DNA from 2 places in the Pseudomonas sp. LBUM1651 genome. Region 1 is predicted to be linked to the other one. Evidence: riboswitches for the same ligand, from Rfam matches in the RefSeq annotation. Region 1 holds a riboswitch; the other holds the start of a gene.

What was found. A riboswitch is a leader RNA that binds a small molecule or an ion and turns the genes downstream of it on or off. The one in region 1 is predicted to bind cobalamin.
Region 2: linked by a shared signal. The riboswitch ahead of cobO (cob(I)yrinic acid a,c-diamide adenosyltransferase) and the one ahead of cobW (cobalamin biosynthesis protein CobW) in region 1 are both predicted to bind cobalamin.

The regions. Positions count from the first base shown of each region.
Region 1 covers NZ_CP166805.1:3,304,051-3,315,928, reverse strand. The annotation lists gene ACA066_RS15395 (fatty acid cis/trans isomerase) at 1-1,390, shown strand, start outside; partial or broken gene ACA066_RS15390 (acyltransferase family protein) at 1,575-2,596, shown strand; gene nfuA (Fe-S biogenesis protein NfuA) at 2,654-3,238, shown strand; gene cobM (precorrin-4 C(11)-methyltransferase) at 3,481-4,227, opposite strand; gene ACA066_RS15375 (cobalamin biosynthesis protein) at 4,299-4,724, opposite strand; gene ACA066_RS15370 (CbtA family protein) at 4,721-5,425, opposite strand; gene ACA066_RS15365 (CbtB domain-containing protein) at 5,437-5,628, opposite strand; cobalamin riboswitch at 5,749-5,976, opposite strand; cobalamin riboswitch at 6,148-6,360, shown strand; gene cobW (cobalamin biosynthesis protein CobW) at 6,461-7,522, shown strand; gene cobN (cobaltochelatase subunit CobN) at 7,525-11,418, shown strand; gene ACA066_RS15350 (magnesium chelatase ATPase subunit I) at 11,605-11,878, shown strand, end outside.
Region 2 covers NZ_CP166805.1:1,807,399-1,819,276, forward strand. The annotation lists gene ACA066_RS08375 (O-methyltransferase) at 1-652, shown strand, start outside; gene ACA066_RS08380 (PQQ-dependent sugar dehydrogenase) at 663-1,976, opposite strand; gene ACA066_RS08385 (hypothetical protein) at 2,045-2,629, opposite strand; cobalamin riboswitch at 2,784-3,018, shown strand; gene cobO (cob(I)yrinic acid a,c-diamide adenosyltransferase) at 3,099-3,710, shown strand; gene ACA066_RS08395 (cobyrinic acid a,c-diamide synthase CobB) at 3,707-5,032, shown strand; gene bluB (5,6-dimethylbenzimidazole synthase) at 5,029-5,679, shown strand; gene cbiB (adenosylcobinamide-phosphate synthase CbiB) at 5,676-6,584, shown strand; gene cobD (threonine-phosphate decarboxylase CobD) at 6,577-7,569, shown strand; gene ACA066_RS08415 (cobyric acid synthase) at 7,566-9,017, shown strand; gene cobU (bifunctional adenosylcobinamide kinase/adenosylcobinamide-phosphate guanylyltransferase) at 9,166-9,687, shown strand; gene cobT (nicotinate-nucleotide--dimethylbenzimidazole phosphoribosyltransferase) at 9,684-10,739, shown strand; gene cobC (alpha-ribazole phosphatase family protein) at 10,736-11,311, shown strand; gene ACA066_RS08435 (adenosylcobinamide-GDP ribazoletransferase) at 11,314-11,878, shown strand, end outside.

The sequences.
Region 1 (11,878 bases):
GCGGATCAAAAGCCTGTTCTACAACGGCAACTGGCAGGTCAACGCCTTGCCGGGTTACGGGCCGGAACGCCGGGCCAATCCGTTCACCACGTTCGAGGCGATTCCGGCGCAAGCGCGTTATCAGTTCATGCTCGATAACGCCGAGTACTTCGTGCGCACGTTTATTCGCGGGCCGGTGTGCCGCGGCCAGATCGCCACCGACGTGATCCGCGATAACTTCTGGGCGCTGTTCCAGGCGCCGGAACACGATCTCTACATCACCGACCCGAACTACCGCGGGCAGGCCACGCCATTGCTGGCGATGCCGGGGCAGAACGACGACGTCGGCAGTGTCCTGAGCCTGTGGCATGACTACCGCGACAAGCGCAACGAGTACGAGGCGCTGCGTCGCGACAACTACGCCGATGCGCCCGCGCCGAACTGGTCGACCTTGTGGGCCGGCAATGACAACGCGCTGCTGAGCATCTTCCGCCATTTCGACAGCGCTTCGGTGAACAAGGGACTGATCGGTGATGTGCCACAAACGATGTGGCTGTTTGATTTCCCGCTGCTGGAGCGCACGTATTATCAGTTGGCGGTCAATTTCGACGTGTTCGGCAACGTCTCCCATCAAGCGCAGACGCGCCTGTACTTCGACCTGATTCGCAACGGCGCCGAGCAGAATTTCCTGCGCCTGATGCCCGCCGATTCCCGGGATGGCTATCTCGACGACTGGTATCAGAGCGGCGGTAAATTCAAGATGTGGCTGGACTATGAAGCCATCGACAACGACAAACCGACCGCGCTGAAACTCGACGAGAAAGACCCGAAGCGCGACTTTGCAATGCAGTTGCTGGCTCGCTACGGCGAGCTCAACGCCAAGCCTGATCCGATCAACCGCTGCGACGGCGCTTATTGCTCGCGGCCGAATATCGATCCGGACCTGCAAAGTGCCGAGCAGGCCTTGAGCCGCCTGGTTTCGCGTCCTGCTGCCGGGCTGAAAGTCATTGATCAATTGCCGGAAGCGACGATGCTGCGTATCGAAACAGCGAGCGGCAAGCGTGAGGTTTACAGCCTGTTGCGCAACCGCGCGCACAGCAACGTGGCGTTCCTGCTGGGCGAGTCGCTGCGCTACCAGCCGGGGCTCGACACGCTCACCCTTTTTCCCGGCGTACTCAGCAGCTATCCGAACTTCATGTTCAACATTCCCGCCGGGCAAGTGCCAGCATTCGTGGAGGCGATGGAAAACGCCAAGGACGCCAACCGTTTCGAGAAAATCGTCGAACGCTGGGGGATTCGCCGTAGCCATCCGCAGTTCTGGTTTTACTTCCATGACCTGAGCAAGTACGTCCACGAAACCGACCCGGTGGAAGAGGGCGTGCTGGACATGAACCGCTACGAGAATCTTTGATCGACTTTTGAAGGCGGGCTGGTGTCCGACTCAATAGGCGCCGCCGATCTCTTGTAGGAGCGAAGCTTGCTCGCGAAAGCGGTCTGACAGTCGACATTGATGCTGAATGACAGGGCCTCTTCGCGAGCAAGCTTCGCTCCTACAGGGATCTGCGGTGATTTGCGGATTGGGATGGGAGCTGCCAATGTTGATTTCAGTACAGGCACTGCGCGCACTCGCGGCCTGGACGGTGGTTTGCCACCATTTCATGCAGATTTTCTTCGACTTCAAGGCCCGTGGGCCGATCGGTCAGATGTCGCGGTGGGCGTTGATGTCTTCTTCGTCATCAGTGGTCTGGTGATATTCCTGTCCGCCGAGGGCAAGTCGCTGCCGCCGGGACGGTTTCTGCTGTATCGGCTGTTTCGCATCGTGCCGGCGTATTGGCTGTACACGGTGCTGATGGCGCTGGTCGTGGTATTCGCCCGGCCAGTGTTGCCGGATCAGACGGTCGACTGGTCGCATTTCCTGCTGTCGTTGCTGTTCATTCCTACGGAAAACCCCGGCGGTTACGGGATTTATCCGACGCTCAATGTCGGCTGGACCCTTAACTACGAAATGCTCTTCTACGTGCTGTTTGCCTGGGCGTTGCTGTTCCGTTTGCAGGCACGGTTGCTGATCGTCGCGGCGCTGCTGTTTGCGGTGTGTCAGGCGTGGACCGGCTACGGCTGGATCAGCGAGTTTTACCGTTCGGACATTGTTTATGAGTTTTTGCTGGGGATTGCCATCGGCATGATCTTCCGCTGTGGCTGGATCAAACCCGGTTTATGGCTGCCATTACTGGGGATTGGCGGTGCGTTGCTGGCGATTTATTACCTGGCGCCGCAACCGCGGTTTTTCGCCTGGGGCCTGCCGAGCGCAGTGCTGGTGATGGCGTGCATGGCGCTGGAGCGCTTTTTCGAGAACAGTAAGTTGTTCAAGCTGCTCGGCGATTGTTCCTACTCGGTGTACCTGATGCACGTGTTGGTGCTGTCTGCCGGAGGTTTTGTCGCAAAGCGTTATGGCGTAAACCCCTACGTGATGTTCGCCGTTTGCGTCGCGACCATTGGCGTAGCGTCGTGGGCAAGTTACGAATGGGTGGAAAAAAGCAGCTATCGGTGGCTTAAAGCGCGGATTGACGGCGAATCGTCTGATCGTGGCGAGCTGACGCTTTCCCGACAAAAATACTAGGACTTTGTACGGCGCGATGATTGGCGTAAACTGCGCCCAAGCCTGCGAGGAGTTTCCATGACCGCTATTACCATCACCGACGCCGCCCATGATTACCTGGCTGATCTGCTCTCCAAGCAGAACACCCCGGGCATCGGCATCCGCGTCTTCATCACCCAGCCTGGCACCCAGTACGCCGAAACCTGCATTGCCTATTGCAAGCCGGGCGAAGAAAAACCCGAAGACACTGCGCTGGGGCTGAAAAGCTTCACTGCTTATATCGACTCGTTCAGCGAAGCTTTCCTGGACGATGCGGTTGTCGACTACGCCACCGACCGCATGGGCGGCCAGCTGACCATCAAGGCGCCAAACGCCAAAGTCCCGATGGTCAACGCCGACAGCCCGGTCAACGAGCGCATCAACTATTACCTGCAAACTGAAATCAACCCGGGGCTCGCCAGCCACGGCGGTCAGGTCAGCCTGATCGATGTGGTCGAAGACGGCATTGCCGTGCTGAAGTTCGGCGGCGGTTGCCAGGGCTGCGGCCAGGCAGACGTCACCCTGCGTGAAGGCATCGAGCGCACCTTGCTCGAGCGCATTCCCGAACTCAAGGGTGTTCGCGATGTGACCGACCATACGCAGAAAGAAAACGCCTACTACTGAGTAAGGTGTTCGCTGCAAACATAAAAAACGGCGCCCCGTGAGCGCCGTTTTTTATGGGTGATCGATAACATGTGGCGAGTGGGGCTTGTCGGAACGCCGCATCGCCCCGTTCGGCTGCGCAGCAGTCGTAAACCAGACAACTCGGTGTATCTGAAGAATGTAGAGGGCCGCTTCGCGACCCAGCGGGGGCAAGCCCCCTCGCCACAGGGTGTGGTTGGCTCAAGGATGGTGAAATGGTTGGCTCAGGGGCGGTATAGATGCGCATGCCCGGCGCGATACAGCGATGACTCACTGAAGTGATCGCTACCCAACACCCGACCCACCAGAATCAACGCCGTACGCCGAAACCCTTTCGCCTCAACCTTCCCGGCAATATCCGCAATCGTTCCCACCACCCAATCCTGATCCGGCCAGGTCGCCCGGTGAATCACCGCAATCGGGCAGTCCGCGCCGTAATGCGGCAGCAATTCAACCAGGATTTTCTCCAGATGATTGACGCCCAAATGGATCGCCATGGTCGCCCCATGCTGCGCCAGACTGCCCAGTTCTTCACCGGCGGGCATCGCAGTCTTGTCGGCGTAGCGAGTCAGAATCACGCTCTGTGACACGTCCGGCAACGTTAGCTCCGCACCCAAAAGCGCAGCACAGGCCGCCGTGGCAGTGACACCGGGAATAATTTCAAACGGAATATCGAGCTCACGCAGGTAGCGAATCTGTTCGCCAATCGCGCCAAAGAGGCTTGGGTCGCCGGAATGTACCCGCGCCACGTCCTGGCCTTTGGCATGGGCGGCTTTGATCAGTTCGATGATCTGTTCCAGGTGCAGTTCGGCGCTGTTGACCACCTGTTCGGCGTTGTGGCCTTCCAGTACGGCGGCGGGCACCAGTGAGCCGGCGTAGATGATCAACGGGCAGCTGCGGATCAGGCGTTGGCCTTTGACAGTGATCAGTTCCGGGTCGCCGGGACCTGCGCCAATGAAGTAGACGGTCATCGTCGTTTCCTGTCAGAAAAAGGGGCCGGGCAAGGCTTCAGATGAAGATTGCTCATGATCGAAGGCGGGGATTATCGAGGATTTTGCGCAGCGCTGGCCAATGCCAGGGTCGCCTGGGCGTATTTTTGTCGCGAGATCAGCAGTTTGGCCGGTGCCTGAGCCAGTTGTTCAGCGAGGGCGAGGGCGGCGCTTTCCGCTACGCCATAGCAGCCGGTGCGCTCAAAAGCGATGTCCGAGCGGTGGCTGAGTTGTGGTTGATAACCGGCCAGTTGCTCACTGCTGAAGTACATCAAGGGCAGCGCGAGTTGTAGGGCGAGTTCGATCAGGCCAGGTTCTTCACGCTTCAGGTCGATGCTGGCCAGAGCCTTGATCTGGTGAAGTTCGATGTGATGCGCCTGTAACGCCTGATCGAGTAACGCCCGCAGCGTGCTGACAGGGCAGCCGCGCTGGCAGCCCAGGCCGACCACTAAAGTCGGCGCTGTGCTGGTATCCGTCATGCGTGGTATTGGCCATCGCTTTTACGGCGGAACAACCAGGCGCTGATCAGGCCCAGGGCCAGCCAGAACGCCACGTTGGTCAGCTGCGAAGCGATTTTGAACTGGGCTTCCAGGGCTTCCGGCGCGAGCATCGAGTGCACTTCCGGTTGCGGCGCGCCGATGACGTGAGGAACGGCGAGAATCGCCACGCCCAGTATCTTCATCAGCCAGTGACGGCTGAACACGATCAGCGCGATGCCGACTGCGGTGGACGCTGCCGTGCCGATCCACCAGATTTGCCGTTGTGCCAGGTCCGCCGCGGCAGTGCCCGGCAGTTCAGGTGGCAGGCCAAGCGTCGGGGCCAGCACGAACGTCGCGTAACCGGCGAGGCCCCAGAGCAGGCCCTGGGAGGTTTTGGTCGGCGCACGCAAGGTGTAGAGGCCGGCGAGCATCAGCGCGAAACCGACAGCCACCACCAGGTTACCGCCAGTCGTCGACAGCACGCGTTGCCAGCCGTCTTCCGGTTCCCAGGCTTCGGCATCATGGGTGTGAGCGGCGGTACCGGCGGCGTGTTCGTGAACTTCAACAGCGGCCGGCTCGGATTTTTCGTAAGTCTCGGCCTGCAGAATGAGCGGGGCGACCCAGAAACTTTGCAGCAGAGTCAGCAACAGGGCGGCCAGCAGCCCGGTGAAACCTGCGGTTTGCGCAATACGCTTGATCATGTCGGCAGGTCTCAATGGCACGGGAAAGCGGAGCTGTGACGGGTATCGTGCGCGGCGTTGTGCACCGCTTCGATGTGCGAGAAACCGGCGAAATACACAAGGCACGCGCCAAGGATCGATGCGCATACGGCAGCGGTCAGGCGTTGAGTCAGGGTCGTGGTGGTGCTGGCCGTTGTGTGGCTAGTGCTGCTGATGATCGACATGGCGCTTCCCTCTGGTCTGTCAGCGGGTGAATAGAGCGCATGGAAGATCCCTGCGAATCGGGCTCGCAGAGATTCAAACAGCGCCCGCCCACCGCGGGTTTGTTATTCAGTGAACGTAATCGTCACTTTGTGTTGCGGGCCGGTCTCCGGGCTTGCGAGGGGCTTGGGCGTCAGCCGAAACCTGCAAGCGTCACCTTCCCATGCCGAACTGCCGGCACAGTGGATCTGACGCTTCGCTCGCTTACCGTTGCGGGGGCAGCACCGGACTGACATGGCTTTGAGTAAAGCACATGATTCACCGGTTTCCCGTTTCACCCTGTGAAGGGCACCCGTAACAAGGTGTGTAGGAGAGCATGGGCGGGGGTTGGGCGTCAATTGGCAGGGGTTCTCATCTTGAAACCGAGTTGAACCTTTGGCGGGCAAGCCTTGCTCAGGACAGTGGTGTTCCTTGGAGCAAGGCTTGCCCGCGAAGGGGCCGGTGCGGCTGACACAAGACATTGACCCGCCCCAAGACGATGCGTAGCCTTGCGCTTTCGAGGTTCTTCGGTGTTTGCCGAAGCTAAGAAGGGAACGCGGTCGATGCCGCGGCTGCCCCCGCAACTGTGAACGGTGATGTTCGCTGCCACGCCACTGCACGCTCCAGCCCTGGAGCCCGCGGGAAGGCGCAGCCAACGCCAGTCTAGCGACAGGCACACCGTCAGCCAGGAGACCTGCCTCGACACGAATTCTCACTACAACCGGGCGGGGTGATCCGGTGGCGAAATCTTCCGCGCGCGCATCCGTCGCAGCGGTCGTCGTCCCGTATGCCCGCCACCTTGCCAAAGGGCATCCGATGAAAACACTGGCCAAACTCCCCGTCACCATCGTTACCGGCTTCCTCGGCTCGGGCAAAACCACCTTGCTGCGGCACATGCTCGACAACGCTCAGGGCCGCCGCATCGCGGTGATCGTCAACGAGTTCGGCGAACTGGGCATCGACGGCGAAATCCTCAAGCAATGCTCCATCGGCTGCACCGAAGAAGAAGCCAACGGCCGGGTCTACGAACTGGCCAATGGCTGCTTGTGCTGCACCGTCCAGGAAGAGTTCTTTCCGGTGATGCGCGAACTGGTCGCTCGTCGCGGCGACCTCGACCACATCCTGATCGAAACCTCCGGTCTGGCCCTGCCAAAGCCGCTGGTTCAAGCCTTCCAGTGGCCGGAAATCCGCAGCGCCTGCACGGTTGACGCGGTGATCACCGTCGTCGACAGCCCGGCCGTTGCCGCCGGCACTTTCGCTGCCTTCCCGGATCAGGTCGACGCCCAGCGCAAACTCGACCCGAACCTGGACCACGAATCGCCACTGCACGAACTGTTCGCCGACCAACTCGCCAGCGCCGACTTGGTGATTCTCAACAAGGCCGATCTGATCAGCCCGGAAGACCTGGCCCGCGTACGCCTGGAAGTCGCCGAAGAACTGCCGCCGGCGGTGAAAGTCATCGAAGCCAGCAGCGGTCGCCTGCCACTGGACGTGCTGATCGGCCTCGGAGCCGGTTCCGAAGAGCACATCGACAGCCGTCACAGCCATCACGATCACCATCATGAAGGCGAAGATGATCACGATCACGACGCGTTCGACTCCATTTCCATCGAACTGCCACAAGCCGATGAAAGCCTGCTGCTGGACGCGCTGACCCAACTGGTGGTCAAGCACGGCATCCTGCGGGTCAAAGGTTTCGCTGCCATTCCGAACAAACCGATGCGCCTGCTGATCCAGGGCGTGGGCATGCGTTTCGACAAGCACTTCGATCGTCAGTGGGGCGCCGATGAAGCGCGCACCACGCGTCTGGTGTTGATCGGTCAGGAGCTGGACGCCGCGCAACTCGAAGCGCAACTGCGCGCCGCGCTCAGCGTTTAACCATGCACCTGCTCAGGACCCAGCCCGGCGGTTTCGTGTCGGACGACAACATTGCCGACCTTGGACAAACCCCCGCCGAGCTGGTGATCCTGTGCAGCGGCGATTCCAGCCTGGCGCTGCTCGCCGAAGCGGCGCAGCAATTGCCGGACCATTACCCGAGTGTGCGTCTGGCCAACCCGATGCAGGTGCAGAACCACGCCTCGGTCGATTTGTATGTCGACGAAGTGCTGCGCCACGCCAAGGTGATTTTGATCTCGTTGCACGGCGGCATTGCTTATTGGCGTTACGGCGTCGAGCGTCTGGTCGAGCTTTCGCAGCGCGGCGTGCAGCTGATTCTGGTGCCTGGCGATGATCGCCCGGACCCGGAACTCAGCGACCTCAGCACCGTTGGCGCCGAAGACCGCGACCGGCTCTGGCATTACCTGCGTCAGGGCGGCATGGCCAACGCCCTCGATCTGTTTCGCTGCCTGGCCAATCGCTGGCTGGATCGCGACTATGCGTGGGCCGAGCCACAAACCCTGCCGCGCACCGCGATCTACCACCCGCAAAAAAGCCCCGCCGCATTGAGTGATTGGCAGGCCGACTGGCAGGCCGGTCAACCGGTGGCGGCGGTGCTGTTTTACCGCTCGCATTTGCAGGCGGCGAATACCGCGTTCATCGATGTTTTCTGCCAGCGTTTGCAAACGGCGGGGTTAAACCCCTTGCCGATTGCCGTGGCCAGCCTGAAAGAGCCCGGCTGCCTGACGGTGGTCGAGGACTGGCTGGATGAGGTCGAAGCAGGGGTGATTCTCAACACCACCGGTTTCGCCCAATCCAGTCCCGAAGCGCCGCATTTGCGACCGTTTCGCCGCAATATCCCAGTGATCCAGGCGATCTGCGCCCAGGACAACGAACCCGGTTGGCGGGCCAGCGAACAGGGCCTCGGCCCGCGGGATCTGGCGATGCACATCGCGCTGCCGGAACTGGATGGGCGGATCATCAGCCGCCCGATCAGCTTCAAGGACCTGGCGTGGCGCAGCGAGCGCAGTCAGTCCGATGTGGTCTGCTACCGGCCTGCACCTGAACGCATGGATTTTGTCGCCGAACTGGCGCGGCGCTGGATCGATCTGGCGCGGCTGCCGAACAGCGAAAAACGCATCGCCCTGATCCTCGCCAATTACCCGACCCGTGACGGGCGCATTGGCAATGGCGTCGGCCTCGATACACCTGTCGCAGCGTTGAACATCCTCCGTGCGTTGCATGCAGAAGGTTATCCGCTGCCCGCCGAACTGCCGGGCAGCGGCACCGCGTTGATCCAGCAATTGCTCGGCGGTGTCAGCAACGACCTCGACACCCTCGACCAGCGTCCGTGTCATCAAAGCCTGGCGCTGGACGACTACAACTCGATGTTCAACGCCTTGCCCGAGGCCAACCGCCAAGCCGTGCTGGAACGCTGGGGCACGCCCGAAAGCGATCCGATGTTCCGCGGCGGGCGGATGATGATCACCGGACTGCGTTTCGGCCTGACCTTCATCGGCATTCAACCGGCGCGCGGTTATCAGGTCGATCCGAGCGCGGTCTATCACGACCCGGATCTGGTGCCGCCCCACGGTTATCTGGCGTTCTACTTCTGGTTGCGCAACACCTATGGCGCTCACGGTGTGATCCACGTCGGCAAGCACGGCAACCTTGAATGGCTGCCGGGCAAAGGCGTCGGGCTGTCGGAGAACTGCTGGCCGGACGCGTTGCTCGGGCCGCTGCCGAACATCTATCCGTTTATCGTCAACGATCCGGGCGAGGGCGCCCAGGCCAAGCGTCGAACCCAGGCGGTGATCATCGATCACCTGATGCCGCCGCTGACCCGCGCCGAAACCTACGGCCCGCTACGCAACCTTGAGTTGCTGGCCGACGAATATTACGAAGCGCAATTGCTGGATCCGCGTCGCGCCCGGGAATTGCAGCGCGACATCCTGCAACTGGTGCGCGACACGCACATCGACCGCGAGCTGCAACTGGACGAGAAACTCGACAGCGACGCCGATGCGGCGATCTGGTTGCCGCGCCTCGACACTTACCTGTGCGATTTGAAAGAGTCGCAGATCCGTGACGGCCTGCACATCTTTGGCGAGTCGCCGACCGGACGGTTGCGCATCGATACGTTGCTCGCCTTGCTGCGCATTCCGCGTGGCGACGGGCGAGGGGCGCAATCGAGTGTGTTAAGGGCATTGGCCAAGGCGTTCGGATTGGGTTTCGATCCGCTGGATTGTGCGTTGGCCGAGCCTTGGGTTGGGCCCCGGCCGGATGCCTTGTTAGCGATCAGCGATGAACTTTGGCGCACCGCAGGCGATACCCGCGAACGCCTGGAACTGTTCGCCGCGCAACTCATCGCGCAAACCCTGAATACCGACGCCGAACCCCGTGGGAACGAGCCTTTGTGGCGAGGGGGCTTGCCCCCGTTGGACTGCGCAGCAGTCCCTGTTTTTGGGGCCGCTTCGCGACCCAACGGGGGCAAGCCCCCTCGCCACAAAAGCCTGCTCCCACAGGAGGCGAGTTGGTCTGAGGTTAACGCCATCCTCGACAACCTGCACGAAGTCGTCGCACCTCGACTGGACGCCTGCGGCCCCGCAGAAATATGCGGTCTGCTCGACGCCCTCAGCGGTCGTTTCGTTCCGGCCGGGCCTAGCGGCGCGCCCAGTCGCGGTCGTCTGGACGTGCTGCCGACCGGGCGCAATTTCTATTCGGTGGACGTGCGCAATCTGCCGACCACCACTGCGTGGCGCATCGGTTTCCAGTCGGCGAACCTGATTCTTGAGCGGCACTTGCAGGATCACGGTGATCACCTGCGTCAGCTCGGCCTGTCGGTCTGGGGCACTGCGACCATGCGCACCGGCGGCGATGACATCGCGCAAGCCATGGCGCTGATGGGCGTGCGCCCGGTGTGGGCGACGGGCAGTCAGCGCGTCGATGATTTTGAAATCCTGCCGCTGAGTTTGCTGGACCGTCCGCGGGTCGACGTGACCTTGCGCGTGTCCGGTTTCTTCCGTGATGCGTTTGCCAATCTGATCCGTCTGTTCGACGCCGCCGTGCAAGCGGTCGCCGCGCTGGATGAACCGGACGATCTCAATCCATTGGCGGCCAAGGTCCGCGCCGAACGCGAAGCGTTGCTGCAATCGGGCCTTGATGAAGAAGCGGCCAAACGGCAGGCCGGTTGGCGCATCTTCGGCGCCAAACCCGGTGCTTACGGCGCTGGCGTGCAAGGGGCAATCGACGGTCGTTTGTGGCAAAGCCGCGAGGACCTGGCCGAGGTGTACCTGAACTGGGGCGGCTACGCTTACGGCGGTTCCGACGAAGGCACCGCCGCCCGCAAGCAGTTCGCCCAACGCCTGAGCCAGGTTCAGGCCGTGCTGCAAAACCAGGACAACCGCGAGCATGACTTGCTCGATTCCAACGACTATTACCAGTTCCAGGGCGGCATGCTCGCCGCCGTGGAAAGCCTGAGCGGCGAAGCGGCGGCCAGTTACCATGGTGATCACAGTCAGCCGGACTTACCGAAGATTCGCACGCTGAAGGAAGAGCTGAACCGGGTGATCCGCTCGCGGGCGGCCAACCCGAAGTGGATCGACGGCGTGAAGCGCCACGGCTACAAAGGTGCGTTTGAGCTGGCGGCCACGGTCGATAACCTGTTTGCCTTCGACGCAACGACGCAGTTGATCGACGATCACCAGTACGCGTTGCTGGCGGATGCTTATTTGCTGGACCCGGTGACCCGGGAGTTTGTCCGTGAACATAATCCGCATGCCTTGCGCGACATGACCGAACGGATGCTGGAAGCGCAGCAGCGCGGGATGTGGAAGGAACCGGGCGAGTACCGCGAGGCGCTGGAGAATTTGTTGCTGGACATCGAAGAAGACAGTTGACTGGCGAACAGGGGACACCTGTGGCGAGGGGGCTTGCCCCCGTTGGGTCGCGAAGCGGCCCTCGCTTTTTTCAGATACACCGAGTTCTCTGGATTTACGACTGCTGCGCAGTCGAACGGGGCGATGCGGCGTTCCGACAAGCCCCCTCGCCACAGAGTAATCACCGACCATGACCGAGTATTGAAGATGACCGACACCCCGCATTTCCCCTTATCCGCCGTGGTCGGCGCCGACGACTTGAAACTCGCCCTGTACCTCACCGCCATCGACCCGAAAATTGGCGGCGTGCTGATTGAAGGTCCGCGCGGCATGGCCAAATCCACCCTGGCCCGAGGCCTCGCGGACCTGCTCGCCAGCGGTCAATTCGTCACCTTGCCGCTCGGCGCCACGGAAGAACGCCTGGTCGGCACCCTCGACCTCGACGCGGCCCTGAGTGAAGGTCGCGCGCAGTTTTCTCCCG
Region 2 (11,878 bases), 1.5 Mb from region 1:
GACCGCTCGCACGCTCAATCTCGACGATTCCCTGTATCAATACCTGCTCGACGTTTCCCTGAGGGAAACGCCGCTGCTCAAGCGTTTGCGCGATGAAACCCAGGCGCTGCCGATGGCGCGCTGGCAGGTGGCGCCGGAGCAGGGGCAGTTCCTTGCATTGCTGGTGAAGCTCACCGGCGCCAGGCGCTTGCTGGAAGTCGGCACCTTCACCGGTTACAGCGCGTTGTGCATGGCGGCGGCATTGCCGGATGACGGTTCACTGATCTGCTGTGACATTCCTGGTGACTACAACGCCACGGCGCGCCGTTACTGGCAGGAAGCAGGGCTCGCCGAACGAATTGACCTGCGCCTGGCGCCTGCGCTGGAAACCCTTGCCCAGTTGGATCAGCCCGGACAATTCGATTTGATGTTCATCGATGCGGACAAGGCTAACTATCCAGCCTACCTGGAGCACGCGCTGCGTCTACTGCGCGTCGGAGGTCTGGCGGTGTTCGATAACACGCTGTGGAGCGGGCGGGTGCTTGAGCAGAATCCCGAGAGTGAAGACACCCGCGCCATCCAGGCGCTTAATCTCGCCTTGAAGGATGACTCGCGGGTTGATCTGTCGCTGTTGCCGTTGGGCGATGGTTTAACTCTGTGTCGCAAACTGTAGGATGGCGGGGTTACTTCGCTATCGACACTCGCCACACCTTGTTCCCCACATCATCCGCCACCAGCAAGTCACCCTGCCGATCAATCACCACACCCACCGGCCTGCCCATGGCTTTCTTTTCGTCATTTAGGAAGCCCGTGAGTACATCAACCGGTTGCCCGGTCGGCTTGCCGGCACTGAATGGCACGAATATCACTTTGTAGCCACTGTGTGGCTTGCGGTTCCACGAGCCGTGCTGGCCGATGAAGGCGCCTTCCCTGAATTGCGTTGGCAGCGTGTTGCCTTCAGCAAACGTCAGGCCCAGTGACGCGGTGTGCGGGCCCACCGCGTAGTCCGGCGCGATGGCCTTGGCGACCAGGTCCGGATTTTGCGGCTCGACGCGAATGTCGACGTGCTGGCCGTAATAGCTGTAAGGCCAGCCGTAGAACCCGCCGTCTTTTACGGAAGTGATGTAGTCCGGCACCAGGTCGCTGCCGATTTCGTCCCGCTCGTTGACGGCCGTCCATAGAGCACCGGTCTGCGGCTCCCAAGCCAAACCATTTGGATTGCGAATCCCCGAGGCGAAGATCCGGTGATTGCCGGTGGCGCGATCCACTTCCCAGATCGCCGCGCGACCTTCTTCCTGATCCATGCCGTTTTCGCCGACGTTGCTGTTGGAGCCCACCGTCACGTACAGCTTGCTGCCGTCTTTGCTGGCGATGACGTTTTTGGTCCAGTGGTGATTCAGCGTGCCGCCCGGCAGATCAACCACTTTGATCGGCTGCGACTTGATTGCCGTGTCGCCATTTTCATAGTGGAAGCGCAGCAAGCGGTCCGTGTCGGCGACATACAGGTCATTGCCCACCAGGGTCATGCCGAAGGGCGAATTGAGGTTTTCCAGAAACACCGTACGGGTTTCGGCGATGCCGTCATGGTCCTTGTCCCGCAACAGCGTAATGCGGTTCGGGCTCGGCACGCGGGCACCCGCGCGGCCCATGACTTGCTTCATGACCCAGCCTTTAACGCCTTTGCCATCGTCGGGTTTGGGCGGCGCGTTGGTTTCGGCGACGAGCACGTCACCGTTCGGCAGCACGTACAGCCAGCGCGGGTGATCGAGGCCTTCGGCGAACGCCGCCACCTGAGTGCCCGCGGCGGCGGTGGGTTTCGCCCCGTCCGGCCAGCCGATCGCCGGGGCGATGTTCACCGTCGGGATCAGGGTCTTGTTCGGCTCTGGCAGTTGGGGCGACGGGCCGGTGCCGTCGGAGACTTGCAGTCTGGAGGTTTCACCGCAGGCGGCGAGCCCTCCGGCGAGGGCGATGACGAGAACGAGCGGGGGCTTGCGCATGCTGATCTTCCCTAAAAATGCAGTGACCTGATCAATAGAGAAGCGCAGACCCGCGATGGTTCAACCGGTCAGCCGCGGGCTTCCTTGAACAGCACGGCGATGCCGGGGTGATAGTTGCCCGCTTCATTGCGCAACTTGCGATACGCGTAGGGGAAATACCAGGCGACGGCGCAGGAGTGTTCCTTTTGCAGGTCGTCGACCATGTCCTGGAGTTCTTCCGGGGTAGCGCCGTGCTGGGCTTTTTGCGGTGCAACGAACAGGCAGCCGAGTTTCAGGTCGCTGGTGTAGCTGATGCGCCTGGCGTCGCTGGTGATATCGGCCAGCGCTTGTGTCAGGTTCAGGTTGTTGACCCGTGGCCAGCGTTGCGTGGCTTGAAGGTAGGCGCGTTCTTCGCTGGTGGCGATGAACAGGTCGGCGCGGGCGTTGCGTTCGCCTTCCTCGTTCTGTTTGCGGGTCGGTGTCTGTTGCAGCGTGACCATTTCCGCCATCCACGCGGCGGCCGAGAGCAAGCCGAGGTTGGCTTTTTCGTCGTACCAGTAAGGCGTGTCGTTATCGCCGCGCACGGCGTTGTAACGGTCGATACAGTCAAACCAGCGTTCGAGAACCGGGCGCAGGAATTCCAGCTTCGGATTGCTGATGATCATGCCTTGCATGTGGCTTACCCTTGTTATTGTGATGTGGGGTTGTGGCTCTTTGATATCACCGCTGAGAGTGTGGCACAAGATTGGCGTCAGTTAATTGATCGACGGCAGTTATTCGCCCGACGGCGTCCCGGCTTTAATTGACGCTCCACCCCCAACCCTCTAACCTTCGCGGCTTGTTTCAGGTGCTCTGTGGCCTTGGTCGACAGAGTGAAACAGGGAAGCCGGTGAGTGCGTTCGTTCAATTCATGAACAATCACGATCCCGGCGCTGCCCCCGCAACGGTAAATGAGTGAAGACTGAGCATTTTTGCCACTGTGTCGATATCGGCATGGGAAGGCGCGCAGTCAGGCGAAACGCCGCTCATGAGCCCGGAGACCGGCCTGATCCATCCAGCGGCATCACGGTGGGCGATGCCAGGCTTCTTGCCGTCTATTCTTGTGCCTGCCCGCCGTTATCCAGCCTCAACGGAGAGCTCCCCATGACTGATACTCCCGATCGTGACGAACGCCATCTGGCGCGCATGCTGCGCAAAAAAGCCGTGATCGACGAACGCATCGCCAATTCGCCGAATGAATGCGGCCTGCTGCTGGTGCTGACCGGCAACGGCAAAGGCAAAAGCAGCTCGGCGTTCGGCATGCTCGCCCGCTCCATGGGCCACGGCATGCAGTGCGGCGTGGTGCAGTTCATCAAGGGCCGTAACAGCACAGGCGAAGAACTGTTTTTCCGGCGCTTTCCCGAGCAGGTGCGTTTTCATGTGATGGGCGAGGGCTTTACCTGGGAAACCCAGGACCGCCAGCGTGACATCGCCGCCGCCGAAGCCGCGTGGGCCGTTTCCCGTGAATTGTTGCGTGATCCGTCGATCGGTCTGGTGGTGCTGGATGAGTTGAACATCGCCCTCAAGCACGGCTACCTCGACCTCGATCAGGTGCTCAGCGACTTGCAGGCCCGTCCGCCGATGCAGCACGTGGTGGTCACCGGTCGCGGCGCCAAGCCGGAAATGATCGAACTGGCCGACACAGTCACTGAAATGGGCGTCATCAAGCACGCCTTCCAGGCCGGAATCAAAGCGCAAAAAGGCGTCGAGCTGTGAATCAAGCACGTCATTGCCCGGCGGTCTTGATTGCCGCGCCGGCCTCTGGTCAGGGCAAGACCACCGTCACCGCCGCGCTGGCCCGTTTGCATCGCAATCAGGGGCGCAAGGTGCGCGTGTTCAAATGCGGCCCGGACTTTCTCGATCCGATGATTCTCGAGCGCGCCAGCGGTTCGCCGGTCTATCAACTGGACATGTGGATGGTCGGCGAGCAGGAAAGTCGTCGACTGTTATGGGAAGCCGCCGGCGAAGCGGATCTGATCCTGATCGAAGGCGTCATGGGCTTGTTCGACGGAACGCCTTCCAGCGCTGACCTGGCGCGGCATTTCGGTGTGCCGGTGCTCGGGGTGATCGACGGCACGGCGATGGCGCAGACCTTTGGTGCGCTGGCGTTGGGGTTGGCGAAGTATCAGCCGGACTTGCCGTTCGCCGGAGTGCTGGCCAACCGTGTGGGCACCTTGCGCCATGCGCAATTGCTTGAAGGCAGCCTCACTGAAGGCTTGCGCTGGTACGGCGCGTTGTCCCGGGAAACCGGGATTGAATTGCCGAGTCGGCACCTCGGTCTGGTTCAGGCCAGTGAATTGAATGATCTCGATCTGCGCCTCGATGCGGCGGCCGATGCCTTGGCCAGCAGTTGCGAAGTCGCGCTGCCACCCGCAGTGGAATTCGCCGCGCCGGACGTGATCGCTGCCGAGCCGTTGCTGGCCGGTGTGCGGATTGCCGTGGCCCGCGACGAAGCCTTCGCATTCACCTACGGCGCAAGTCTGGACTTGCTGCGGGCCATGGGCGCCGAGTTGCTGTTTTTCTCGCCGATCCGCGACGCGCAGTTGCCGGAGGCTGACAGCCTCTATCTGCCGGGCGGCTACCCGGAATTGCACCATGTGGCGCTGGCGCAGAACACCCCGATGCTCAACGCCATCCGCGCTCACCACGCGGCGGGCAAACCGTTGTTGGCCGAGTGTGGCGGCATGCTGTATTTGCTCGACTCGCTGACCGATGTCGAAGGCACTCGCGCAGAGCTGGTCGGTTTGCTGGCCGGTGATGCGGTGATGCAGAAACGGCTGGCGGCACTGGCGTTGCAGGCGGTCGAGTTGCCGGAAGGTTCGCTGCGTGGGCATACCTATCACCATTCGTTGACCAGTACCGAGCTTGAGCCGATTGCTCGTGGCCTGAGCCCGAATGGGGGGCGGGGCGCGGAAGCGGTTTATCGTGAGGGGCGGATGACGGCTTCTTATGTGCATTTTTATTTCCCGTCCAATCCGACGGTTGTAGCCGCGTTGTTTGCGCCTGATCTTGCGATCGCCTTCGCGAGCAGGCCATGACCGACAACGTCTTCTCCGAAGCCGAGCGCGCAGCGGTCTATCGAGCCATCGCCGAACGCCGCGACATGCGCCACTTCAGCGGCGGCACCATCGAACCCGAGTTGCTCCGGCGTCTGCTCGAAGCTGCGCATCAGGCCCCAAGCGTCGGCCTGATGCAGCCCTGGCGATTCATCCGCATCAGCGATCGCGCCCTGCGCGGCAAGATCCAGTTGCTGGTGGAAGAAGAACGCATCCGCACCGCCGAAGCCCTCGGCGAACGCACCGACGAATTCATGAAGCTGAAAGTCGAAGGCATCAACGACTGTGCCGAGGTGTTGGTCGCCGCGCTGATGGACGATCGCGAGCGCCACATCTTCGGCCGCCGCACCTTGCCGGAAATGGACATGGCCTCGCTGTCCTGCGCAATCCAGAACCTGTGGCTGGCGTCCCGTGCCGAAGGACTGGGCATGGGCTGGGTCTCTTTATTCGAGCCGCAAGCCCTGGCCGACCTGCTGGGTTTGCCCGCCGGGGCCAAGCCTTTGGCGATTCTTTGCCTCGGGCCGGTCAAGGAATTCTATCCGGCGCCGATGCTGGTACTCGAAGGCTGGGCGCAGGCGCGTCCGCTAAGCGAATTGCTGTATGAAAATTATTGGGGAGTGAGTCAATGAGTGTGGCGTTGTTGAGTGTCGCCGCGGTTGCGCTGGATGCGCTGCTGGGTGAACCCAAACGCTGGCATCCGCTGGTGGCGTTCGGCCGTTTTGCCGACCGCATCGAACAACGTTTCAATGGCGGTGGACGCGGCTGGCGCAGCCATGGCGTGACCGCCTGGGTGATCGCGGTCGTGCCGCTGACCTTGCTCGCCACGGCCTTTTCCTGGGCGCCTTATGTTGGCTGGATCGTCGAGATTCTCGCGCTTTATTGCGCGCTCGGCCTGCGTAGCCTCGGTGAACACGTCGAGCCTGTGGCCAAGGCGCTGCGCAGTGATGATCTGGAGGAAGCGCGCACGCGTGTCGGTTACCTGGTCAGTCGCCAGACCAGTGAACTGGATAAAACCGAAGTCGCCCGCGCCGCCACCGAATCCGTTCTGGAGAACGGCAGCGACGCGGTGTTTGCCGCGCTGTTCTGGTTTGCTGTGGCCGGCGCGCCCGGCGTGGTGCTCTACCGATTGAGCAATACGCTGGATGCGATGTGGGGTTATCGCAACGAGCGCTTCGAACGTTTCGGCTGGGCCGCGGCGAAGATCGACGACGTGCTCAACTATATTCCTGCGCGACTGGTGGCATTGACCTACGCGCTGCTGGGCAAAACCCGACTCGCCCTGAAATGCTGGCGTACCCAAGGCCCGACCTGGGACAGCCCGAACGCCGGTCCGGTGATGGCCGCAGGTGCCGGTGCACTGGGTGTCGAGTTGGGCGGGGCGGCGATTTATCACGGTGAACTGCATCAGCGTCCGCAACTGGGCGAAGGCGCGCCGGCGGACGCCGACTCCATTGACCGAGGCTGGCAATTGATCCAGCGCGGGGTATGGTTATGGCTGCTGATTCTCTGCGTGGGGGCTGAATTCTATGCTTGAACACGGTGGACGGTTGCGTAAGGCCGCACTCGAATACGGCATCGCCGAAGCCGATTGGCTCGACCTGTCCAGCGGCCTCGCGCCCTGGCCGTTTCCGGTCCCCGACATTCCGTTGCGCGCCTGGGCGCGATTGCCGGAAACCGATGACGGACTGGAACAAGCCGCCTGCGAGTATTACGGTGCCGCGCAGGTGCTGCCGGTGGCCGGTTCGCAAATGGCGATCCAGTTGCTGCCGCGTTTGCGCCGGGTCGGCAAGGTCGGCGTGCTGTCGCCGTGTTACGCCGAACACGCCGAAGCCTGGCGCCGCAGTGGCTACATCGTGCGTGAAGTGGTGGAGCAGGAGGTCGACTTCTTCCTCGACAGCCTCGACGTACTGGTGGTGGTCAACCCGAACAATCCCACGGGCCTGAGCCTGACCCCGAGTCGCCTTCTCGATTGGCATTCCAGACTGGCCCAGCGCGGTGGCTGGCTGGTGGTGGACGAAGCGTTCATGGACAACACACCACAGCTGAGCCTGGCGCCGTGTGCCCATCAGGTCGGCTTGATCGTGCTGCGCTCTTTCGGCAAGTTTTTCGGCTTGGCCGGTGTGCGGTTGGGGTTCGTGCTGGCGGAGCGCAAGTTGCTCAGATTGCTCGCCGAACAAGTCGGGCCCTGGGCCGTCAGCGGACCTACTCGTGTGTTGGGGCGAGCCTGTCTGCAGGATACCGAAGGCCACGCCAGGCAGCGTGTGCGTACCGAACAAGCCAGCGAACGTCTGGCGGTGCTGCTGGAAAAACACGGTTTCAAACCTCAGGGCGGTTGCGCCCTGTTTCAGTGGCTGACCACCGAACGCGCCGAAGAATTGCATGAGTTCATGGCCCGGCACGGCATTCTGTTGAGGTTGTTCACCCACAACAGCAGCCTGCGTTTCGGCTTGCCCGGCGAAGAAGCCGACTGGACCCGACTCGATCAAGCGTTCGACGCCTACGCCAAGGAAACCCGATGACTACGTTGATGGTGCAAGGCACCACCTCCGACGCCGGTAAAAGCACACTGGTAACGGCGCTGTGTCGCTGGGTCACGCGTCAGGGCGTAAGCGTCGTGCCGTTCAAGCCGCAGAATATGGCGCTCAACAGTGCCGTGACCGCCGACGGTGGCGAGATCGGACGTGCACAAGCGGTGCAGGCTCAGGCCGCCCATCTCGAACCGCACACCGACATGAACCCGGTGCTGCTCAAACCCAACAGCGACACCGGCGCGCAAGTGATCATTCATGGTCGCGCCGTCACGACGATGAACGCGGTCGCGTATCACGACTACAAAGCCATCGCCATGCAAGCGGTGCTGGCCTCCCATGCGCGGCTGAGCGCGGCGTATCCGGTGGTCATGGTCGAAGGCGCAGGCTCGCCGGCCGAGATCAATCTGCGTGCCGGCGACATCGCCAACATGGGTTTCGCCGAGGCAGTGGATTGCCCGGTGGTGCTGATCGCCGACATCAATCGCGGTGGGGTCTTCGCGCATCTGGTGGGCACCCTGGAACTGCTGTCGCCGAGCGAGCAGGCGCGGATCAAAGGCTTCATCATCAACCGTTTTCGCGGCGACATCGCTTTGCTGCAACCGGGCCTCGACTGGCTGGAAGCACGCACCGGCAAACCGGTGATTGGCGTTTTGCCGTACGTGATGGACCTGCATCTGGAGGCCGAGGACGGCATCGATCAGCGTCAGACCGACAAGGCCGATCAGGTGCTGAAGGTCGTTGTGCCGGTGTTGCCGCGCATCAGCAACCACACCGATTTCGATCCGCTGCGCCTGCACCCGCAAGTCGACCTGCAATTCATCGGCCCCGGCCAGGCGATTCCACCCGCTGACCTGATCATTCTTCCCGGCTCGAAAAGCGTGCGCAGTGACCTCGCGTATTTGCGCGCCAATGGCTGGGACACCGCCATCGCCCGGCATTTGCGCTACGGCGGAAAGGTGTTGGGGATTTGCGGCGGTCTGCAGATGCTCGGTGAGCAGGTGCACGACCCGTTGGGCCTCGAAGGTGCGCCGGGCTCCAGTGCCGGTCTGGGTTTGTTGGCGTTCGAAACGCAGCTCGAAGAAGAGAAACAACTGCGCAATGTGCGCGGGCGCCTGGCGCTGGAGAATGCTGAAGTCAGCGGCTATGAAATTCATGCCGGCGTGACCACCGGGACTGCATTGGAAAATGCCGCCGTGCAGCTGGACGATGGTCGTTGCGACGGCGCGCAAAGTGGCGACGGGCAGATTTTCGGCACCTATCTGCATGGCCTGTTCGAATCGCCGGCGGCGTGCAGTGCGCTGTTGCGGTGGGCGGGTTTGCAGGATGTACAGGAAGTGGATTACCACGGGTTGCGCGAGCGTGATATCGAGCGGCTGGCAGATTTGGTGGAGAAACATCTGGATACCCGGCTGTTGCGTGAGCTCTGCGGAATTTGAGGCGACTGTTCCGGCCTCATCGCGGGCAAGCCTCGCTCCTACAGGTTTTGCGTCGACCACAACATCACGACTCAACACAAAACCTGTAGGAGCAGGGCTTGCCCGCGAAGAGGCCCGCCGCCACACCGCCTATTTGAAGGAATGAACCATGCTGCAACTGATCCTCGGCGGCGCCCGCTCCGGCAAAAGTCGCCTGGCCGAGAAACTCGCTTCCGACAGCCACCTGCACGTGACTTACATCGCCACCAGTCAACCCCTGGACGGTGAAATGAATGAACGGGTCGCCCATCACCGCGCACGCCGTCCGGCCGAATGGGCGTTGATCGAAGAGCCCGTTGAACTCGCCCGCGTCCTGCGCGAAACCGCCCGCGCCGATCGTTGCCTGCTGGTGGATTGCCTGACCCTGTGGATGACCAATCTGCTGATGCTCGACAACCCCGAGCGACTGACCGCCGAGCGCGAAGCCTTGCTGGACTGCCTGGCTGAATTGCCGGGCGAAATCATTTTTGTCAGCAACGAGACCGGAATGGGTGTCGTGCCGCTGGGCGAGTTGACTCGCCGCTATGTCGATGAAGCCGGTTGGCTGCATCAAGCCTTGGCCGAGCGCTGTCAGCGAGTCGTCCTGACCGTCGCCGGCCTGCCCCTGACTTTGAAAGGAACTGCGTTATGACTCAATCCTGGTGGCTGAACCCGTGCAAGCCGGTTGACGCCCACGCTGTCGAACAGGCCCAGGCACGGCAACAGCAGCTGACCAAACCCGCCGGCTCCCTTGGGCGGCTCGAGTCGGTGGCGGTGCAATTGGCCGGGTTGCAGGGGCAGGTCAAACCGAGCCTGGATCAGCTGTGGATCGCGATTTTTGCCGGTGACCATGGCGTCGTTGCCAAAGGCGTGTCGGCGTTTCCCCAGGAAGTTACCGGGCAGATGCTGCACAACTTCGTCAGCGGTGGCGCGGCGATCAGTGTGTTGGCGCGCCAGCTCGGCGCTTCCCTCGAAGTGGTCGACCTCGGCACGGTGACGCCGTCGTTGAATCTGCCGGGCGTGCGTCACTTGAACATTGGCGCGGGCACCGCGAATTTTGTTGAAGGCGCGGCCATGACTCAAGCGCAGGGCGAACTCGCCTTGAGCGCCGGTCGTGACAGCGTGCAGCGGGCCATCGCCGCCGGTGCGCAGTTGTTCATCGGTGGCGAGATGGGCATCGGCAACACCACGGCGGCCAGTGCGTTGGCCTGTGCGTTGCTGGATTGCCCGGTGGTGCACTTGACCGGGCCGGGCACTGGCCTGAACGCAGCGGGTGTCAGCCATAAAGCCCAGGTCATCGAACGCGCTTTGGCCTTGCACAGCGCTCAGCGTGGCGACGTGCTGCAAACCCTGTTCAACCTCGGCGGTTTCGAAATTGCAGCGCTGGTTGGCGCGTATGTGGCGTGTGCCCAGGAAGGCGTGGCGGTGCTGGTGGACGGGTTCATTTGCAGCGTCGCTGCGTTGGTGGCGGTGCGCTTGAATCCTGACTGCCGGCCGTGGCTGTTGTTCGGTCATCGCGGCGCCGAGCCGGGTCATCGCCACGTGCTGGAAACCCTGAACGCCGAACCCTTGCTGGACCTCGGTCTACGTCTGGGCGAAGGCAGCGGCGCCGCGTTGGCTGTGCCGCTGTTGCGCCTGGCGTGCGACCTTCACGGGCAAATGGCGACGTTCGCCGAAGCGGCCGTGGCGGATCGTCCGGCATGACCTTGCGCCTTGACCTGTTGCGCCATGGCGAAACCGAACTCGGCGGCGGCCTGCGCGGCAGCCTCGACGATGCGTTGACCGACACAGGTTGGGCGCAGATGCGCGCGGCGGTGGTCGATCAGGGGCCTTGGGATCGCCTGGTCAGTTCGCCGCTGCAACGCTGTGCGCGGTTCGCAGTAGAACTCGGGGCGCAACTGGGTTTGCCCGTGCAGCTGGATAAGGATCTGCAGGAACTGCATTTCGGCGCGTGGGAAGGGCAGAGCGCGGCGGCGTTGATGGAAACCGATGCCGAAGCCCTGGGCCTGTTCTGGGCCGACCCTTATTCGTTTACGCCACCTCATGGGGAGCGGGTCGAGGATTTTTCGACGCGGGTATTGGCGGCCGTCGCTCGGTTGCACGAGGCCTATGCGGGCGAACGTGTTTTGTTGATCAGCCATGGCGGCGTCATGCGTTTGTTGCTCGCGCAGGCGCGGGGATTGCCACGTGAGCAGTTGCTCAACGTTGAAGTTGGCCATGGTGCGCTGTTTTCTCTGAGCGTCGAGACCGGTGTCATCCTCAAGGAAGCGAGCTGATCATGTTGCCGTTCTGGATCGCCCTGCAATTTTTGAGCAGTCTGCCAATTCGTCTGCCGGGCATGCCGGCGCCACAGGAGTTGGGGCGTTCGCTGCTGTTTTATCCGTTGGTGGGGCTGCTGTTTGGCGCGATTTTGTGGGCGCTGAACTGGCTGTTGCTCGGCACTCCGTTGTTGCTGCACGCGGCGTTGTTGCTGACGGTTTGGGTGTTGCTCAGCGGAGCGTTGCACCTCGACGGTCTGGCCGATAGCGCTGATGCCTGGCTCGGTGGATTCGGCGACCGTGAACGCACGCTGACGATCATGAAAGATCCGCGCAGCGGTCCGATCGCGGTGGTGACGCTGGTGCTGGTGTTGCTGCTTAAGTTCGCCGCGGTGCTGGCATTGATCGAGCAACAACACAGCGTTTTCCTGATCATCGTTCCGTTGATTGGCCGTGCCGCGTTGTTGGGGTTGTTCCTGACCACGCCGTATGTGCGGGCCGGTGGTTTGGGGCAGGCGCTGGCCGATCATCTTCCGCGATTGGCGGGCAAGTGGGTGCTGGCGGTCAGTGCGTTGGGTTGTGTGT